2 linked regions of the Aquabacterium sp. OR-4 genome follow. The protein of the gene in region 1 interacts with the protein of each later gene in a pairwise test. Links are inferred from orthologs where the notes say so. Each region holds a gene or a part of one and is shown on either strand. Other genes may lie near its edges.

Region 1 (10,304 bases):
AGGGCGGGTGCATGAACGAGGTCTGCATGTTCACGCACAGCAGCACGCCGAACCAGATCAGGTCGATGCCCAGCTTGTCGGCCACCGGTGCCAGCAGCGGCAGGATGATGAAGGCGATCTCGAAGAAGTCGAGGAAGAAGGCCAGGAAGAAGATGAAGATGTTGACCGCGATGAGGAAGCCGGTCTGGCCGCCGGGCAGGCCCGAGAGCATGTGCTCGATCCAGATCGCGCCATCCACGCCCTGGAAGACCAGCGAGAACACCCGCGAGCCGATCAGGATGAACACCACCATGGCGGTGATGCGCATGGTGCCGAGCATGGTGTCCTTGAGCAGCGACCAGCTCAGGCGGCGGTGGATGCCGGCCAGCACCAGGGCCCCCACGGCGCCCATCGCGCCGGCCTCGGTGGGCGTGCAGATGGCGGTGTTGATGCCGGGCAGGCCGCCCATGCTGCCCAGCACGGCAAAGATCAGGAAGGCCGACGGCACGATGCCGCGCAGGCACTTCTTCCACAGATCCCAGCCCTGCAGCGTGCGCGCTTCCTTGGGCACGCCGGGCAGGTAGTCAGGCCGCACGCGGGTGAGGATGAAGGTGTAGAGCGCGAAGATCAGCACCTGCAGGATGCTGGGGCCCCAGGCACCCTTGTACATGTCGCCCACGCTCTTGCCGAGCTGGTCGGCCAGCACCACCAGCACCAGGCTGGGCGGCACCAGCTGGGTGATGGTGCCGCTGGCGGCCAATACGCCGGTGGCGTAGCGCATGTTGTAGCCGTAGCGCATCATCACCGGCAGGCTGATCATGGCCATGGCGATCACCTGGCCGGCCACCGTGCCGGTGATGGCGCCGAGGATGAAGCCGACGATGATCACCGAGTAGCCCAGGCCACCGCGCACCGGGCCGAAGAGCTGGCCCATCGAATCGAGCATGTCCTCGGCCAGGCCGCACTTCTCGAGGATGGAGCCCATCAGCGTGAAGAACGGAATGGCCAGCAGCAGCTCGTTGCTGAGGATGCCGAACACATTGAGTGGCAGCGCACTCAGGAACTCGGGCTGGAACCAGCCCATGTGCACCGCAAAGAAGCCGCAGCCCAGGCCCAGCGCGGCCAGCGAGAACGCGACCGGAAAGCCAATCAGCAGCGTGACGATGAGCCCGCCGAACATGATCGGCGCGAAGTTCTCCATGGCGATCATTGCAGGGGCCTCTCGTAGTGGAACTCGCCGTTGTATTTATGGGCCAGCCAGGCCACCCGCTTGATGATCTCGGACACACCCTGCAGCAGCACCAGCGAGAAGCCCAGCGGCAGCAGCAGCATGGCCGGCCAGCGGATCAGGCCGCCGGCGTTGCTGGACATCTCCTTGCTGATGAACATCTTCATGAACAGCGGCCAGGAGTAATGGATCATCACCAGCATCACCGGCACCAGGAACAGGCAGAAGCCGGCCAGGTCGATCAGCGCCTGGCCCTTGCCGCTGAAGCGGCCGTAGACCACATCGACGCGCACATGCTCGTTGACGCGCAGCACCTGCGCGGCGCCCAGCATCACGCAGGCCGCGAACAGGTACCACTGGATCTCCAGCAGGCCGTTGGAGCTGTTGTCGAAGGCGTAGCGGAAGGCGGCGTTGCCGGCACTGATCAGGCACGACAGCAGCACCGCCCACTTGGCCAGCACGCCGAAACGATCGGTCAGCCAATCGATCGCTTCGGAAAGTCTCAGAAGTGGGGACATGTCACCTCCAGAAAATGTTGTTGGTTGGACGTCTTGCGACGCGGCACGGGTGGGCGTGGCCAGGCCCCTGCGTCGCTGCAGTCGGCAAATGTAAGGATGCAAGCCTGAACGACAGTTGAAAGTTCACGGCCGCTAGGGAAAGCACCAGGGGCCGGGGCGCTGCCGGGCCCAAGGGCCGACACCGCGCTGTGGCGGGCGATGCGAGGTCAATCGCAGCGGTCGCCGGCCATGGCCAGCATGCGGCCGTCGGCGGCCTCGATCCAGCCGCGCGCGCGCAGGCGCTCGGGCTGCGCGCCCGCGGGCCAGCGCAGGGCCTGCAGGTGGCTCAGCGGCTGGCCGGCGCGCAGGGCCTGCAGCGGCAGCGGGCCGGCCACGCTGCGCACCAGCTGGCGCGGCAGGGCCGAGCCCTCCTGGCCGGCCGGCAGGTGCTCCACCAGCGCCAGCCAGGCCGTGCTGCCGGCCGGCAGCCGCGTGGCCTGGGTCACCGCCACGCGCAGCTGCAGGCCGAAGTAGCCCTGCCAGGCCGGGCCCGAGCTCACGCGCAGCGCCAGGCCCGGCCACGGCCGCTGCGCGCGGCGCTCGGCTTGCCGCTGGTTCGGGCCCGGCGCAGCGGCCTCGGCCGGCAGGCCGGCGCGCTGGCTGCGCTCGCTGGCCTCGGGCAGGGCGGCGGCGGCCATCGCCGCGTCGGCGCCGCGCGGCAGCAGCCAGTCCAGCGTCCAGCGGCGGGCAGGGGCGGGGGCGGCGGCAAGGCTGTCGGGGCCGGCCCCGTCGCCCCCGCCCAGCGCCGCGGCCCAGCAATCCGCACAGTCGGCGGTGATGAAGCGTTCGATGCCGCCCGCCGTGGCGGCCGGGCAGGCCCGGCGGGCCAGGGCCGGGGCGGGCGTCCGGGCGGCCAGGGCCGGCTGTGCAAGCGCGGCGGCCAGCAGCCACCCCCCTCCTAGAATCCACCGATGCATGCGCCGCCCTTTCACGATGATGTTCCCCCGACCTCCGGTGCGTCCGGCACCGGCTCGCTGCTCAAGGGCCTGAACCCCGAGCAGCTGGCGGCGGTGACCCTGCCCGCCGAGCCGGGGCTGATTCTGGCCGGTGCCGGCTCGGGCAAGACCCGCGTGCTCACCACCCGCATCGCCTGGCTGATGGCCACCGGCCAGGTGGGCCCGGGCGGGCTGATGGCCGTGACCTTCACCAACAAGGCCGCCAAGGAGATGCTCACCCGGCTGAGCGCCATGCTGCCGGTGCCCGTGCGCGGCATGTGGATCGGCACCTTCCACGGCCTGTGCAACCGCTTCCTGCGCGCGCACTGGAAGCTGGCCGGCCTGCCGCAGGGCTTCCAGATCCTGGACACCGGCGATCAGCTCTCGGCCGTCAAACGCATCATCAAGGCCATGAACCTGGATGACCAGCGCTTCGTGCCCAAGCAGGTGAGCTGGTTCATCGCCGCGCGCAAGGAGGAGGGCGAGCGCCCCGGCGACGTGGATGCGCACGACCCCAACACCCGCACCATGGTCGAGGTGTACCGCGCCTACGAAGACCAGTGCCACCGCGAGGGCGTGGTCGACTTTGCCGAGCTGATGCTGCGCACCTACGAGCTGCTGCGCGACAACCCCTCGCTGCGCGAGCACTACCAGCACCGCTTCGCGCATGTGCTGGTGGATGAGTTTCAAGACACCAACCGCCTGCAGTACCGCTGGCTGAAGATGTTTGCGCCGCCCGAGAACAGCGGCGACCGCGCCCGCGGCAGCCTGCGCCAGAGCGTGTTTGCGGTGGGCGACGACGACCAGAGCATCTACGCCTTCCGCGGCGCGCAGGTGGGCAACATGGCCGACTTCGAGCGCGAGTACCGCGTGCGCCACATGATCAAGCTGGAGCGCAACTACCGCAGCTTCGGCAACATCCTCGACAGCGCCAATGCGCTGATCGCCCACAACGCCAAGCGCCTGGGCAAGAACCTCAGCACCGAGGCCGGCCCCGGCGAGCCGGTGCGCGTGCACGAGGCCACCAGCGACTACGCCGAGGCCCAGTGGCTGCTGGAAGAAGCGCAGGGCCTGCACCGCGGCGGCCTGGCGCGCATCGAGATCGCCATCCTGTACCGCAGCAATGCGCAGAGCCGGGTGCTGGAAAGCGCGCTGTTCAATGCCGGCGTGCCCTACCGCGTGTACGGCGGCCTGCGCTTTTTCGAGCGTGCCGAGGTCAAGCATGCGCTGGCCTACCTGCGCCTGATCGAGAACCCCAACGACGACACCAGCTACCTGCGGGTGGTGAACTTTCCCACCCGCGGCATCGGCACGCGCACCATGGAGCTGCTGCAGGACGCCGCGCGCCAGAGCGGCCGCAGCCTGTACCAGAGCGTGGCCGCGGTGGCGGGCAAGGGCGGTGCCAACCTGCTGGGCTTCAACGGCCTGATCGACGGCCTGCGCGAGCGCACCCGCGGCCTCACGCTGCGCGAGATCATCGAGCAGATGCTGGCCAGCTCGGGCCTGGTCGACTTCTACCGCACCGAGAAGGAAGGCCAGGACCGCATCGAGAACCTCGATGAACTGGTCAACGCGGCCGAGGCCTTCGTCACCCAGGAGGGCTTTGGCAAGGATGCCGTGGCCCTGCCGGTGGACGAGATCGGCCCCGGCACGCTGGCCGCCGGCAGCGATGGCGCGGCGCCGGCCCCGGCCGCCCCGCTGGCGCCCGATGCCGAGACCGGCGAGATCATGTCGCCGCTGGCGGCCTTTCTGACCCATGCGGCGCTGGAGGCCGGCGACAACCAGGCCCAGGCCGGGCAGGACGCCATCCAGCTGATGACCGTGCACTCGGCCAAGGGCCTGGAGTTCGACGCGGTGTTCATCACCGGGCTGGAAGAAAGCCTGTTCCCGCACGAAAACGCGATGAGCGACACCGACGGCCTGGAAGAAGAGCGCCGGCTGATGTACGTGGCCATCACCCGGGCACGCAAGCGCCTGTACCTCAGCTACAGCCAGACCCGGCTGCTGCATGGCCAGACGCGCTACAACGTCAAGAGCCGCTTCCTGGACGAGCTGCCCGAGGGCGCGCTGAAGTGGCTGACCCCGCGCCACCAGGGCTTTGGCTCGGGCTATGCCAAGGAGTACCAGCAGGCCTGGCAGCGCGGCAGCGGCCCGGGCGGCATCGTCGGCGCCGGCCGGCAGGACGCGCGCTCGAACGCCCGCGACGGCGACCGCCCCGCCTGGGGTGGCCGCGACGGCTACGGCGCCGGCCGCGACGCGCCGATGATGGGCGGCGGCCCGGTGCCCACCGCCATGGCCAACGCCCAGGCCGCCAAGTCGGGCCACGGCCTGCGCGTGGGCCAGTCGGTGTTCCACACCAAGTTCGGCGAAGGCGTGGTGATCACGCTGGAAGGCTCTGGCGCCGACGCGCGTGCCCAGGTCAACTTCGGCCGCCACGGGCCGAAGTGGCTGGCGTTGGCGGTGGCGAAGCTGACGCCGGTGGATTGACCGGCGGCGAGTCGATCAGGCCACGCCGGCCGCCCGCGCGCGCTCTTCTTCCTGCAGCCGCAGCACCCGCCGCTGCACCTTGCCGGTGGTGGTCATCGGCAGCGCGTCGATGAACTCGATCTCCTTGGGGTACTCGTAGGGCGCCAGCCGGCCTTTCACATGCTGCTGCAGGGCGGCCACCAGGGCGGCATCGCCGGTGCAGCCGGGGGCCAGCACCACATAGGCCTTGACCACCGCGCCGCGCGCGGCGTCGGGCTTGGGCACCACGGCGGCATTGGCCACCGCGGGGTGCTTGACCAGGCAGTTCTCGACCTCGCTGGGGCCGATGCGGTAGCCGGCGGCCTTGAACACGTCGTCGCTGCGGCCCTGGTACCAGAGGTAGCCGTCGGCATCCATCACCGCGGTGTCGCCGGTGCGGCACCATGAATCGGCCGGATCGCCGGTGAACTTGGCGGCCGTGGCCTCGGGCTTGTTCCAGTAGCCGAGAAAGAACACCGGGTCGGGCTGGCCATGCACATCGCGCCGGTGCACGGCCACGTCGCCGGGCGTGCCGCGCGGGCATTCGTGGCCGCTGTCATCGATCACCGCCACGCGGTGGCCGGGGTAGGCGCGGCCCATGCTGCCGGGCCTGGCCGGCCAGCCGGGGGCCGGGCGGCCCTGGGCATCGAGGCTGCGGGTGCAGTTGCCGACGATGTAGTTGATCTCGGTCTGGCCGAACATCTCGTTGACCGTCACGCCCAGCGCCTGCTGGCACCAGGCAAACACCGCATCGCCCACGGCCTCGCCGGCGCTCATCACGGCCCGCAGGTGCAGCCTGTAGCGCTGCTTCGGTTCGGGCACGGCCTTCATCATGGCCTTCAGCGCGGTGGGGAACAGGAAGCTGTGCGTCACCCGGTACTCGGCCATCAGCGCCAGCGCCCGCTCGGGGTCGAAGCGGCCCTGGTAGGCCACGATGGGCTGGCCGAAGTACAGCGTGGGCAGCAGCGCGTCCATTAGCCCGCCGGTCCAGGCCCAGTCGGCTGGTGACCAGAAGACGCAAGGCGTCTCCTGATCCCCAGCCGCTGGGCTTTGCCCTGAACTGTGGCCCCCCACCCCCGCTCCCCCCGCCCCGGAGCGGGGGCTTTGCACCGAGCACGGCGGGGAACCAGTTCTGGCTGCAGACAAAGCCGCTGAGGTTGCCGATCAGCGCGCGGTGCGGCATCAGCGCGCCCTTGGGCGGGCCGGTGGTGCCGCTGGTGTAGATCAGCATCGCGGGTTCGTCGGCGCCGGTGGCCACCGGGTCGTGGCGGTCGGGCTCGGCGGCCAGGGCGGCCGCCCAGTCCACATCGCCCTGGCCGGCCGCCTGGCCAACCGCGACCACGCAGGCCAGGTCGGGGCAGGCCGGGCGCGCGGCGCACAGGTGGGCGATGGCGCTCTCGTCGGCGATGGCCACGCGCGCGCCGCTGTCGCGCAGCCGGTATTCCAGCGCCTCGGGGCCGAACAGCATCGACAGCGGCATGGCCACCGCGCCCAGCTGGTACACGGCCATGTGGGCCACCGCGGTTTCCACCCGCTGCGGCATCACGATGGCCACGCGGTCGCCACGCTGCACGCCGCGGCGTGCCAGCGCGTGGGCCAGGCGGTTGGCCAGGGCCTGCAGCTGGCCGTAGCTGAGCGTGCCGCGTTCGCCGTTTTCGCGCTGCCAGCGAATGGCCACTGCGCGCGGCCGACTGCGCGCCCAGCGGCCGCAGCAGGCCTCGGCGATGTTGAATTGCGCCGGCACCTGCCAGCGAAAGCTGCCGTGCAGGGCGGCGTGGCGGTCGACGACATGCTTCATGCGCCGGCATTGTGGGCAGGCACCCGGGCCCCGGCGCTGAGGGAATTCACCTGCAACCGATTGAGATCGCCCCTCAAGTCTTGCAGTGGCCACCCGATAACGCCCCAAGACAGGTCGCGCCGATCAGTTCTGACAGCCCTCTCAGCGAGCCGTTACATGCCGTCCAACCTGCAGTTTTCTCCTTTGTCGCAGTTCAAGCACCGGGTGGCCATTGCCGCCTCGCTGCCCTTCAACGTCTACGACGCCGACCGCACGCTGCTGCTGGCGCGCGGCCAGCTGGTGGAGAACTACGAGCAGATGTGCCTGCTGTTCGAGCGTGGCGCGCTGGTGGACATTGCCGAGCTGGCCGATCCGGCCGCCGAGGCCCGCCGCGCCAAGCCGCACGAGCTGCCGGGCCTGTGGAACCGCAACCTGCACCAGCTGGGCGAGACCCTGCGCCATGCCGCCGGCGACGAGGGTTTCGTCAACGCGCTGGATGCCGCCACGCCCACCGTGTTGACGCTGATCGAGCGTGACCGCGACCTGGCCATCTTCCAGGTGTTGCGCCAGGAGGGCAACGCGATGGCGCAGTACGGCATCACGCGCTCGATGCATGCCGCCATCACCGCCTTGCTGGTGGCCCAGCGCCTGGGCTGGGCGGCCGACGACGCGCAGCGCGCCTTCAAGGCCGCGCTGACCATGAACATCTCCATGCTCGAGCTGCAGGGCGAGCTGGCCCGGCAGAGCACGCCGCTCAGCGACGAGCAGCGCGACGCGGTGCGGGCCCATCCCGACTTCAGCCGCCTGATGCTCGAACTGAGCGGCGTCACCGACCCCGAGTGGCTGCGCGCCGTGGCCGAGCACCACGAGGCGCCCGACGGCAGCGGCTACCCCGGTGGCCTGCGCCAGATCAGCGACACCGCCGATCTGGTGCGGCGCGCCGACATCTACACCGCCAAGCTCAGCCCGCGCGGCTCGCGCCAGGCCATGGCCGCCGATGTGGCGGGGCGCCAGATGTTCATGCAGGACCCCGGCCACCCGATGACCGCGGCCCTGGTCAAGGAGTTTGGCGTCTACCCGCCCGGCTGCTATGTGCGGCTCGAGTCGGGCGAATGCGGCCTGGTGGTGCGCCGCGGCCCCACCGTCACCACGCCGGTGGTGGCGGTGATGAGCTCGCCGGCCGGCAACAAGCTGAGCCAGCCGATCCGCCGCGACACCTCGGTCAAGGGCCACGCCATCCAGTCGGTGATCAGCGGGCAGATGATGCAGTCGGGCATCTCGCCCGAGATGCTGGTGATGCTGGCTGCGGGATAGGCCCCAGCTCCCGAAGCGGCTTCGCCGCCGCCGCGGCGGCTGCCGGCTTGGGGCGGTGTGCGTCAGCCTTTCGGGCCGAAGGCGGCGAGCGCCGGCCCGGCCACGCGGCAGATGCGCCAGTCGGGCATCACCGTGGCGCCCATCTTCTCGTAGAAGGCGATGGCGTTGGCGTTCCAGTCGAGCACGCTCCATTCGAAGCGGCCATGGCCACGCGCCACCGCCAGCGCGCCCAGGTGCTGCAGCAGCGCGCGGCCCAGCCCCATGCCGCGGTGCGCGGGCTGCACGTACAGGTCTTCCAGGTACAGCCCCGGCTTGGCCAGGAAGGTCGAGAAGTTGGTGAAGAACAGCGCAAAGGCCACCACCCGCGGCGCGGCGCCCGGCGCGCTGCCCGCCACCTCGGCCACCACGCTCTCGGCCACCGGCTTGTCGCCGAACAGGTGTGGCGCCAGCGTCTCGGGCGTCACCGCCAGCAGGTGGGTGAGGGCTTCGAACTCGGCCAGCTCGGTGATCAGGCCCACGATGGCGGGCAGGTCACGCGGCTCGGCGGGGCGCAGGTTGAAGGCGGCGGCAGGGCTCATGCCGGGCATTCTGGCATCGGGGCTTGTCGCAGCCGCGCCAGCAGCGCCGGCCCGCGCCGCCTACAGTGCGCGCCGATGAACGCGCCCGCCACCGCCACGCCCTACCTCGCCTTGCGCCAGGCCCGCAGCCGCTTTGTGCCGGTGCGCGGCCTGCAGGTTCACCTGCTGCAGTGGGGCGAGCCGCAGCACGGCGTGCCACTGCGCGTGATGGCCCATGGCTACATGGACGTGGGCGCCTCGTTCCAGTTCGTGGTGGATGCGCTGCACGCGCTGGGCGACGAGGCCTGCGTCATCGCGCCCGACTGGCGCGGCTTTGGCCGCACGCTGGCGCCACCGGGCACCGACGCCTACTGGTTTGCCGACTACCTGGGCGATCTCGATGGCCTGCTCGATGCGCTGTCGCCCGATGCGCCGGTGGACCTGATCGGCCACAGCATGGGCGGCAATGTGGCCATGGCCTATGCCGGCGTGCGGCCGCAGCGCATCCGCCGCCTGGTCAACCTGGAAGGCTTCGGCCTGCCCGACTTGCCCGCCGAGCAGGCCCCCGGCCGCCTGGCGCAATGGCTGGACGAGCTGAAGACCCCGCAGCACCTGAAGCCCTACGCCAGCCTGGCCGAGGTGGCGCAGCGCCTGCGCCACAACAACCCGCGCCTGCCGGCCGGGCGCGCCGAGTGGCTGGCCGCGCACTGGGCCGAGGCGCAGGCCGATGGCCAGTGGGTGCTGCGGGCCGATGCCGCGCACCGTCGCGTCAACCCGGTGCCCTACCGTGCGGCCGATGCCATCGCCACCTGGCGCGCCATCACCGCGCCCACGCTGTGGGTGCAGGGCGCCGAATCGGCTCCCGACAGGTACTGGAACGGCCGCTACACGCTGGCCGAGTTTCAACAGCGCCTGGCCCAGGTGCGCGATGTGCGCCAGCAGCAGCTGCCCGATGCCGGCCACATGCTGCACCACGACCAGCCGCAGGCCCTGGCCGCGGTGATGGCCGACTTCCTGCGCTGACGCAGGCCGACGGCGTGCGGGGCTGGGCGATGATGCAGGGCATCGCCGCGGCCGGCCTGGCCGCTCGACCGTTCGCCGGTCTCGCCCGCCACGCCGCCCTCGGCGTCCTCGGCGTCCTATCTTTTTGCCCGCAAGGCCTGCTGACATGCCCACTTCGCCCCTGATCACCGCGGCCGGACTGCAGGCCCTGCTGGCCGCCGGCACGCCGCCGCAGATCGTCGACTGCAGCTTCGACCTGGCCGACCCCGGCGCCGGCGAGCGCCTGCACACCCAGGCGCGCCTGCCCGGCGCGCTGTACCTGCACCTCGATCACCACCTGTCGGGCGCCAAGAACGCCCCGGGCCTGAGCGGCGGGCGCCATCCGCTGCCCACGCGCGAGGCCTTTGCCGCCACGCTGGGCGCGCAAGGCCTGCGCAACGACCAGGCCAT
Region 2 (10,087 bases), on another replicon or contig:
TGAAATGCACATCGTTGCCATTGCGTGGATGTTTGTCGTCGTGCTGATGACCGCGGCCGAGGCCACCTCGACCCAGGGCTCCCTGCTGGGCGCGTTCATCACCTTCGTGCTGTACGGCCTGCTGCCGCTGGGCCTGGTGCTCTACATCCTGGGCACGCCCGCACGCAAGGCGGCGCGGCGCCAGGCCGAAGCGGCCGAGACGGAAGCGGCCATGGCAGAGCAAGCCGCCGGTGCACCGGCCCGGCCGGCAACGGCGCATTCAGGCCCGCCGCGCGATGCAGGCGGCCATGCGCCCGGTGATGGGCGAGCGCCTGAACGAGAAAAAGCGTGACGGCTCGCTGACCGTGCACCAGCGCCCGCCATAAACGGCGCGCAGGCCCAGCGCGGCCAGGCGGTCGCGTGCCAGGCCGGGCAGATCGGCCAGCCAGCGCGGGCTGCCGTCGGGCCGCGGGCGTGGCACGAAGCGCAGCCGGGCCTCGCCGCGCAGTTGCTGCGGATCGGCGCCGAAGGCCTGCAGCACATCGGCCCCCACCTCGAAGGCCAGCGGCCCGATGCTGGGCCCCAACCAGGCCTGCAGGTCAGCGGGCGCCACGCCGGCGGCGGCGCCCATTGCCTCCACCGTGCGCTCCAGCACCCCGGCGGCCAGGCCACGCCAGCCGGCATGGGCCGCACCGACCACGCGGCCGCAGCGGCTGGCCAGCAAGACCGGCAGGCAATCGGCCACCTGGGCGGTGCAGGCGATGTCGGCCTCGGTGGTGATGGCCGCGTCGGCCGCGGGCCAGGCTGCAGCATCGGCCGCTGGCGCTACCGCCAGATCGGCCGCGGTGAGCCGCCGCACGGCCGTGCCATGCACCTGGCGCAGAAACACCGGCGTGGCCCCCAGCGCGGCGGCCAGCCGGCGCTGGTTCTCACGCACGGCGTCGGGCGCATCCACGTCGGTGCCGGGCCATTGCCAGGGGCGCAGGTTCAGGCTGTCGAAGGGCGGCTGGCTGACACCGCCGGCCCGGGTGCTCATGGCCGCCACCACGCCGGGTGGCTCGGGCCAGTCGGGCAGCAGCAGTTGCGCGGCCAGGCCGGCATCGCCGCCACCATGGCCAGCGGCCACGGCGGCAGCGGCGGCCGGCCCGGGTGCAGGCAGGCGGCTCACGCCGCGTCGGGGCAGGCCGAGGGCTGGGTCTTGGCGAAGGCGTCAAGCGCCATGCAGGCCTCGAACACGCGCATCACCTGCGGCACATGGCTGGTCCGGCACTCGAAGCGCTGGGCGTTGAAGATCTGCGGCACCAGGCAGCAATCGGCCAGCGTGGGCGTGTCGCCATGGCAGTAGCGGCCCGGCAGCGTGGCCAGCTGGCGCTCCACCGCCTCGAGGCCGCTTTCCACCCAGTGGCGGTACCAGCGGTTCTTGTCGTCCTCGGACAGCTTGAGGTCGTGCGTGAGGTAGCGCAGGACACGCAAGTTGTTCAGCGGATGGATCTCGCAGGCGATGTCCTGTGCGATGGCGCGCACACGGGCGCGGCCCAGCGCATCGGCCGGCAGCAGCGGCGGTTGCGGATGGGTCTCGTCGAGGTATTCGATGATGGCCATCGACTGGCTCAGCCGCGCGTCGCCGTCCTCGAGCAGCGGCACCAGGCGCGAGACCGACACCGCGACAAAGCGCGCCGCGCTCTGCTCGCCCTTGACCAGGTGCACCGGCAGGTAGTCGTAATCGAGGCCCTTGAGCGCCAGCGCGATGCGCACGCGGTACGAGGCCGAGGAGCGGAAGTAGCTGTGCAGCTGCATCGACATGGGTGTTCTCCGGAAGGCCGCAGTGTTCAGCGCACGGCCACGCGCAGCGTGCCCAGGCCGGCGATGGCGCCTTCCATCAGGTCACCGGCCACCACCGCACCCACGCCGGCGGGGGTGCCGGTGAAGATCAGGTCGCCGGGCTGCAGGGTCCAGGCCTGGCTCAGCGTCTCGATGGTCTCGGCCACGTTCCAGATCAGCTCCGACAGGTCGCCCTTCTGGCGCGGCGTGCCGTTCACCGCCAGCGTGATGGCGCCGCTGGCCAGCGCGCCGGTCTGGGCGATGGGCACGATCGGGCCGATTGGCGCCGAGGCATCGAAGGCCTTGCCGATGCACCAGGGGCGGCCCTGCTTCTTCATGTCGTTCTGCAGGTCGCGGCGGGTCATGTCCAGACCGACCGCGTAGCCGTAGATGTGCTTCAGGGCATCGGCCGCGGCGATCTGGTGGCCGCCGGTGCCGATGGCCACCACCAGCTCGATCTCGTGGTGCAGGTTCTGGGTCAGCGGCGGATAGGCGATGGTGCCGGTCTCGCCCTCGGCCACCGGCACCACCGCGTCGGCCGGCTTCATGAAGAAGAACGGCGGCTCGCGGCCCGAGAAGCCCATCTCCTGGGCATGCTCGGCATAGTTGCGGCCCACGCAGTAGATGCGGTGCACGGGAAACAGCCCGCCGCCGGCCACCGGCACGGTGGGCTGGGCGGGCGGCGTGAAGACGGCTTGGGCGCTCATGTCGGCGTCGGGGTGGGTGGCAACGATCATCGATGATGCCACGCACCCCCGCTAAACTCGGCCGCACCATGCTCGAGACGCGTCGCATCAAGCACTGCCGCCAGTGCGGCACCCCGGTGGCCTACCGCGTGCCCGACGACGACAACCGCGAACGCGCGGTGTGCGGCGGCTGCGGCACCATCCACTACGAGAACCCGCTCAACGTGGTGGGCACGGTGCCGGTATGGGGCGAGCAGGTGCTGCTGTGCAAGCGCGCCATCGAGCCGCGCTACGGGTTCTGGACCCTGCCGGCCGGCTTCATGGAGCTTGGCGAGACCGTGGCCGAAGGCGCCACCCGCGAAACCACTGAAGAAGCCGGCGCCCGCATCGAGCTGCAGGGCCTGCTGAGCATGCTGAGCGTGGTGCGCGTGGGCCAGGTGCACCTGTTCTACCGCGCGCGCATGCTCGACGCCGCGCTCGACCCCGGCCCCGAGACCCTGGAGGCGCGCCTGTTCCACGAGCACGAGGTACCCTGGGACGAGATCGCCTTCCGCACGGTGCGCGACACGCTGCAGCACTTTTTCGCCTGCCGGCGCGCCGGCGGCGACTATCCGCTGCACATCGGCAGCATCTAAGGGCAAGTGGCCACACTGGGGCGCCCGGCCCTGCGGGCACGCAGGGCCACCCGCCACTCGGCCTGGCTCAGGCCAGGGTCGCGGCGGGCAGCGGGGTCACCGCCGGCCCGGTGGCGGCGTCGAAACCCAGCGACCACAGCACGTCCAGGTCTTCGGCCGCACGCACGCCCTCGGCGGTGACGCTCAGGCCCACGCCCTGCACCAGTTGCACCAGGCCATGCAGGTAGCGCCGTGCATCGGCGGCCTCGGCGCCGGCAATGCCGTTGACATAGCGGGCGTCGATGCGCACGCAGTCCAGGCCCAGATCGGGCAGGCCCTGCCCGGCCGACAAGGCGGCACCGGCATGCTCCAGGCCCAGCATCACGCCCAGCGGGCGCCAGCGGCGCGACAGCTCGCGCAGGCGCTGCGGTGCGTCCAGCGCCAGTGATTCGGGCAAGTCCACCCACAGCCGGCAGGCGGCCTCGGGGGCGGCCGCCAGACGCCGCGTGGCGGCCTCGACAAACACGCCCGAGGCCAGCGAGGCGGCCGCCATGTTGATGCAGCGGGCCTGGCCATCGCGGGCAATCGCGGCCAGGGCCAGCATCAGCGCGCGTTCGTCGATGGCGGTGCTGAGCTGGCTGCGCACCGCCTGGGCCAGCCAGCGCGCGGCCGGCTCGTAGGCGCCGCCGGCCACCAGCTGCACCCGCAGCGGGCTGTCGAGCATCAGCGTGCGGCCGTCGGGTGTGCACACCGCAAACTCGCCCAGGCGCACCCGCCCCTGCGACAGCGCGCGCATCAGGCGGCGGTGCCAGCCGGTGGATTCGTCGTCGGCGGCCAGCAGCTCGCTGGCGGCGCCCGAGCCCAGCTCGGCCGCGGCCTCGGCGTCCACCACTGGCGGGCAGGCGGCTTCGGCCTCGGCGCGGCGCAGTGCGGCCTCGGCCTGGGCCAGGCCCGCCTCGGCGGTGTGGCTGGCCAGCACCTCCACCGCGGTGGCCACCACGCGCGCGGCGGGGTCCACCACCACCAGGCCGGCCGACACCGCGCGGCGCAGGGCCTGCAGGGTGTCGCCGGCCACGCCGCCGGTGGGCAGCAGCAGCGCGAAGTCGCCACCGTCCAGGCGGCCGATCAGGCAGTGGGCCACGCGCTGCGGGTAGTTCTGCAGCACCTGGGCCACGGCCTGCAGCACGCGGTCGGCCGAGCGCCGGCCCAGGCGCTGGTTCATGCCGGCCAGATCGGCCAGGCGCAGCAGCACCAGGGTCACCCGCGGCGGCGCGTTTTCGCCGTGCAGCAGGGCGTCGAGCGCGGCGGTGAAGTGGCGGCGGTTGGCCAGGCCGGTCAGCAGATCGTGATGGGCCTGCAGGCGCAACGCCTCGAGCTGGGTGGCCTGCAGCGCAAACAGCGCGCCCAGGCGTTCGTGCAGGCGATCCAGGCCATCGGCCAGCGGTGCCAGCTCGGGCAGCGCCGGGTGCCGCACCGGCCGGTAGCCGGCATCGCCCAGGCGCTCGGTCTGGGCCAGGGTGTCGGCCACCGCGCTGCGCAGGCGCGCACGCTGGCGGGCAAACAGCGTGGCCACCGCCAGCATGGCCGCGGGTACGGCCAGCAGCAGCACCTGCAGGGTTTGCCACAGCAGGCCCAGCAGGTGCGAGGGATCGGTCCAGGCCTGGACCAGCAGAACCCGGCCGTCGACCTGCAGGCCGCGCGGGGCCGGTTCGGCCGGCAGGCGCAGCGCGGCCATGAACCAGGCGGGCAGCGCCTGGGCGCCGGCATCGTGCCGGCCGCGGCCAAGCAAGCGGCCCGCGCCGTCGCGCACCTCGGCCTGCGCCCAGCCGGCGGCCAGGGCCCAGGCAGGCATCTGTTCCAGCCGGTGCGGCAGCGTGCCCGGCGCACGCGCCAATGCCTCGGCGAGTGCCGCGGTGGCCGCAGCGTGCTGGCGGGTGACCTCGCGCTGCACCAGCCCACCCAGTGCGGCGGCCAGCAGCAGGGCGGCCAGCAGCGGCACCGCCAGCGCCATCAGCAGCCGGCGATGGCGCTGGGCCCAGGCCGGCATGCGGCCGCCAGACCGGGCTTCGGACCAGGCGGGCAGCAGCGGCAGTGGAGGTGAATCGGCAGACAGCATCCGAGGGCGGGCGACAGTGGGGCCATGCTCCGCCCGCCCGGGCAAGGGTGCCGGGGCCGGACAGGCTCTGTCAGGTTTTCGTCCCGCCCGGCGCCAACTTGAACGCTGGGACTTTGCCGCCGCTCGGCGCGGCGCCCGGCAGAGCGCCGGCTGCCGCGGCTCAGCGCCGCTGCGGCGGCAGGTCGGTGCAGCTGCCGTGGGCCACCTCGGCGGCCATGCCGATGCTTTCGCCCAGCGTGGGGTGCGGGTGGATGGTCTTGCCGATGTCCACCGCGTCGGCGCCCATCTCGATGGCCAGCGCGATCTCGCCGACCATGTCGCCGGCATGCGTGCCGACGATGCCGCCGCCCAGGATGCGGCCGTGGCCATGGGCCTCGGGCGAGTCGTCGAACAGCAGCTTGGTGAAGCCTTCGTCGCGGCCGTTGGCAATGGCGCGGCCCGAGGCCGTCCACGGGAACAGGCCCTTCTTGACCTTGATGCCCTTGGCCTTGGCTTCATCCTCGGTCAGGCCCACCCAGGCCACCTCGGGGTCGGTGTAGGCCACGCTGGGAATCACGCGGGCGTCGAACTGGGCCTTGCTGTTACCAGCGGCCACTTCGGCGGCCACATGCGCCTCGTGCACCGCCTTGTGCGCCAGCATCGGCTGGCCGACGATGTCGCCAATGGCGTAGATGTGCGGCACGTTGGTGCGCATCTGCGCATCCACCGGGATGAAGCCGCGCTCGCCCACCACCACGCCGGCCTTCTCGGCGCCCAGCTTCCTGCCGTTGGGCGTGCGGCCCACGGCCTGCAGCACCAGGTCGTAGGTGGCCTCGCTCTTGCTGCCGTCCAGGCCCTCGAACTGCACCGTGATGCCCTCGGGCCCGGCGCTGGCGCCCACGGTCTTGGTCTTCAGCATGATCTTGTCGAAGCGGTCGGCGTTCATCTTCTGCCACACCTTGACCAGATCACGGTCGGCGCCCTGCATCAGGCCGTCGAGCATTTCCACCACATCCAGCCTGGCGCCCAGCGTGGAGTACACCGTGCCCATCTCCAGGCCGATGATGCCGCCGCCGATGACCAGCATGCGCTGGGGCTGCTGGCGCAGCTGCAGCGCGCCGGTGCTGGTGACGATGCGCGGATCGTCGGGCAGGAAGGGCAGCTTCACGGCCTCGGAGCCGGCGGCGATGATGGCGCTCTTGAAGCGGATGGTCTGGGTCTTGGCCTCGGCGCCCTCGCCCACCTGCACACTCAGGTGGTGCGGATCGGCGAAGGTGCCGTTGCCCTGCACCACCGTCACCTTGCGCATCTTGGCCATGGCCGCCAGGCCGCCGGTGAGCTTGCCCACCACCTTGTTCTTGTGCGCCAGCAGCTTGCCGAGATCCACCTTGGGATCGGCGAATTCGACGCCCAGGTCGGCGAAGTGCCTGACCTCGTCCATCACCGCGGCCACGTGCAGCAGCGCCTTGCTGGGGATGCAGCCCACGTTCAGGCACACGCCGCCCAGCGTGGGAAAACGCTCGACCAGCACGGTCTTGAGGCCCAGGTCGGCCGCGCGGAAGGCGGCCGAGTAGCCGCCGGGGCCGGCGCCCAGCACCAGCAGATCGCACTCCAGATCGGCACTGCCGGTGTAGCTGGCGGCCTGCGGCGCGGGCGTGGCGGCCGGCGCCGGCGCAGCGGCCACCGGTGCCGGGGCGGGTGCAGGTACAGCAGCAGGTGCAGCAGCCGGGGCCGGCGCCGCAGCGGCGCCTTCGGCCACCTCAAGGCTCAGCAGCACCGAGCCCTGGTTCACCGTGTCGCCCATCTTGATCTTGAGCGCCTGCACCACGCCGGCGTGGCTGCAGGGGATCTCCATCGAGGCCTTGTCGCTTTCCACGGTGACGAGGCTTTGCTCGGCGCGCACGGTGTCGCCCGGCTTGACCAGGATCTCGATCACCGCCACGTCCTTGAAGTCGCCGATGTCCGGCACGGTCACGTCAATGAGGGCCATGGTGTTGTCAGCCTTTCAGTTTCAGCGTGTGGGTCCGCACCGGACCCGCCGAGTTCTTGTCGAATTCACAGCCGGCGCGCACGCCGGTCTCCACCAGTTCACGCGCCGAGCGCACCCGTTCGAAGCTGGCCTGCATGGCCCCCAGCGCAAACGCCCGGCCCGAGCCGATGGCCCAGAAGCGGTCGAACTCGAACACCTCGCGGTACGAGTAGACGCCGAAGATGCCGCGCGCATTGGCGATCAGGATCGTGAACTGGCTGCTCTCGTAGGGGTCGGCATCGTCTTCCTTGGTGTTCAGGAAGAAGTGCTCCTTCAGCTTGGGGTGCAGCTTCAGGAAGGTGTCGAACACCTCGTCGCGCGAGTGCAGCTTGAGCTCGTCGGCCGGCAGCGTGCCCAGCGCCCGCCGCAGCACGGGAAAGTGCGCGGTGGTGCCGGCCATGCCGATCCACGAGTCGCCGATGCGAAACAGCTTGTCGTTGGCCTCGTAGCCATGGGCCAGGCGCGTGTCGCCAAAGGTGACCAGCGCGTCGGCCGCGATGGCCACCTGGCCGCCCTTGCGGGCCACACAGATGGTGGTCATCTCGCGCCGGCCTTACAGCGCGATGCGGCGGAAGTCGGCCAGCAGCGAGGCGAAGTAGACGTTGAAGCGCGCTGCCGCGGCACCGTCGATCACGCGGTGGTCCCAGCTCAGGCTCAGCGGCAGCATCAGGCGCGGCGCGAACTGCTTGCCGTCCCACTTGGGCTCGATGGCGCTCTTGCACACGCCCATGATGGCCACCTCGGGCGCATTGATGATGGGCGTGAAGTAGCGCCCGCCAATGCCGCCCAGGCTGCTGATGCTGAAGCAGCCGCCGCTCATGTCGGCCGGGCCCAGCTTGCCGTCGCGCGCCTTCTTGGCCAGCTCGCCCATCTCGGTGCTGATCTGGAAGATGCCCTTCTTGTCGGCATCCTTGATCACCGGCACCACCAGGCCGTTGGGTGTGTCGGCGGCAAAGCCGATGTGGAAGTAGTTCTTCAGCACCAGGCTGCCGTCGCCGTCCAGGCTGGCATTGAACTCGGGGAACTTCTTCAGCGCGGCCACGGCGGCCTTGATCATGAAGGCCAGCATCGTGACCTTGACGCCGCTCTTCTCGTTCTCCTTGTTCAATTGAACGCGGAAGGCTTCGAGATCGGTGATGTCGGCATCGTCGTGGTTGGTGACATGCGGAATCACCACCCAGTTGCGGTGCAGGTTGGCGCCGCTGATCTTCTTGATGCGCGACAGGTCCTTGCGCTCGACCGGGCCGAACTTGGCAAAGTCGACCTTGGGCCAGGGCAGCAGGCCCGGGAACGCGCCCTCGCCGCCGGCCGCAGCGGCGGGCGCCGGGGCCTTGGCCTTTTGCGCCGCGGTCATCACCGCGCCGGCCATCACGTTCTTGACGAAGCCCTGCACGTCGCCCTGCGTGATGCGGCCCTTGGGTCCGCTGCCGGCCACCTCGGCCAGCGGCACACCCAGCTCACGTGCCAGCCGGCGGATCGTCGGCGAGGCATGCGGCAGCTGGCCGGTGGGGGCGCCGCCAGGCTGGTGCGCCGGCACAGCCGCCACCGCCGCAGCCGGGGCTGCCACGCTGGCCGGGGGTGCGGCGGCCGGGCTGGCCGCCGGAGCGGCCGCGGCCGCAGCCACCGGCGCCGCCGCGGCGGGGGTGGCGGGGGCGGCGGGGGCGGCGGCAACGCCGGCCACTTCCACCAGGGCCACCAGCGAGCCCTTGCGAACCTTGTCGCCCAGCGTCACGCGCAGCGCCTTCAGCACGCCGGCGTGGCTGCTGGGGATCTCCATCGAGGCCTTGTCGGACTCGACCGTGATCAGGCTCTGCTCGAGCTTGATGGTGTCGCCCGGCTTGACCATCACCTCGATCACCGCCACTTCGTCGAAGTCGCCGATGTCGGGCACCAGCACCTCGACCACGCCGCCCGATGCGGCGGGGGCGGCCGCGGCCGGCGCCGGCGCCGCAGCGGCGGCCACCGCCGCCACCGGGGCTGCCACGGCCGGGGCCGGGGCCGGTGCGGGTGCGGGCGCCGCAGCGGCGCCGCCGGCCGCCTCCAGCATCAGCAGCAACGTGCCCTGGTTCACGGTGTCGCCGATGGCCACCCTGAGCTCCTTCACCACGCCGGCATGGCTGGACGGAATCTCCATCGAGGCCTTGTCGCTCTCCACGGTGATCAGGCTCTGGTCCACCGCCACGGTGTCACCGGGCTTGACCAGCAGTTCGATCACCGCCACGTCCTTGAAGTCGCCGATGTCCGGGACCTTGACTTCCACGATTGCCATAGTGCTTGTCTCCGAGGTCTGGTGGCTGTGATCAGGCGTACAGCGGGTTGATCTTGTCGGCCTTGATGCCGTACTTCTGGATCGCCTCGGCCACCTTGGCCAGCGGCAGCACGCCGTCGTCGGCCAGGGCCTTCAGCGCGGCCACCACGATGTAGTGGCGGTTGACCTCGAAGTGCTCGCGCAGCTTGCTGCGGAAGTCGCTGCGGCCGAAGCCGTCGGTGCCCAGCACCTTGAAGCCCGTGCCCTTGGGCAGGTAGGCGCGCACCTGCTCGGCATAGCTGCGCATGTAGTCGGTGCTGGCCACCACCGGGCCGGCGTGGCCGGCCAGTTGGCGGGCGATGAAGGGCAGGCGCGGCGCGTCGGTGGGGTGCAGCAGGTTGTGGCGCTCGGCATCGGCACCGTCGCGGGCCAGCTCGTTGAAGCTGGGGCAGCTCCACACCTTGGCGGCCACGCCCCAGTCGGTGGCCAGCAGCTGCTTGGCGGCCATGCTCTCGCGCAGGATGGTGCCCGAGCCCAGCAGGTTCACCGCCGGCTGGCCGGCCACGGTGGGCGCGTCCTGCAGCAGGTACATGCCCTTGATGATCTGCTCCTCGG

What was found.
Region 2: the proteins of N4G63_RS14675 (region 1) and lpdA interact in binary tests that used the Escherichia coli proteins (3 or more experiments, as listed by UniProt). The link is inferred for Aquabacterium sp. OR-4 from one-to-one orthologs.

What each region holds. Positions count from the first base shown.
Region 1 is NZ_JAOCQD020000002.1:539,645-549,948, reverse strand. The notes cover bases 2,276-5,430. They hold N4G63_RS14675 (UvrD-helicase domain-containing protein), read left to right. Parts: upstream 2,276-2,675; coding sequence 2,676-5,186; downstream 5,187-5,430. Other genes in these bases: N4G63_RS14680 (hypothetical protein), read right to left, coding at 2,276-2,681. Also shown: N4G63_RS14690 (TRAP transporter large permease), read right to left, coding at 1-1,186; N4G63_RS14685 (TRAP transporter small permease subunit), read right to left, coding at 1,186-1,725; more of N4G63_RS14680, read right to left, coding at 1,932-2,275; N4G63_RS14665 (HD-GYP domain-containing protein), read left to right, coding at 7,159-8,295; N4G63_RS14660 (GNAT family N-acetyltransferase), read right to left, coding at 8,358-8,882; N4G63_RS14655 (alpha/beta fold hydrolase), read left to right, coding at 8,949-9,875; N4G63_RS14650 (sulfurtransferase), read left to right, coding at 10,021-10,304. UniProt on the Escherichia coli protein: A helicase with DNA-dependent ATPase activity. Unwinds DNA duplexes with 3'-5' polarity. Translocates on single-stranded DNA with 3'-5' polarity. Initiates unwinding more efficiently from a nicked substrate than double-stranded DNA.
Region 2 is NZ_JAOCQD020000001.1:1,852,929-1,863,015, forward strand. What follows is about bases 4,782-7,719. They hold lpdA (dihydrolipoyl dehydrogenase), read right to left. Parts: upstream 7,186-7,719; coding sequence 5,377-7,185; downstream 4,782-5,376. Other genes in these bases: N4G63_RS08105 (EAL domain-containing protein), read right to left, coding at 4,782-5,216; N4G63_RS08115 (Ntn hydrolase family protein), read right to left, coding at 7,193-7,719. In the rest of the region: N4G63_RS08080 (hypothetical protein), read left to right, coding at 5-331; peptidoglycan editing factor PgeF, read right to left, coding at 260-1,015; maiA (maleylacetoacetate isomerase), read right to left, coding at 1,144-1,776; N4G63_RS08095 (fumarylacetoacetate hydrolase family protein), read right to left, coding at 1,809-2,507; N4G63_RS08100 (NUDIX hydrolase), read left to right, coding at 2,576-3,121; more of N4G63_RS08105, read right to left, coding at 3,189-4,781; more of N4G63_RS08115, read right to left, coding at 7,720-7,765; aceF (dihydrolipoyllysine-residue acetyltransferase), read right to left, coding at 7,778-9,493; aceE (pyruvate dehydrogenase (acetyl-transferring), homodimeric type), read right to left, coding at 9,525-10,087. UniProt on the Escherichia coli protein: Lipoamide dehydrogenase is a component of the glycine cleavage system as well as of the alpha-ketoacid dehydrogenase complexes.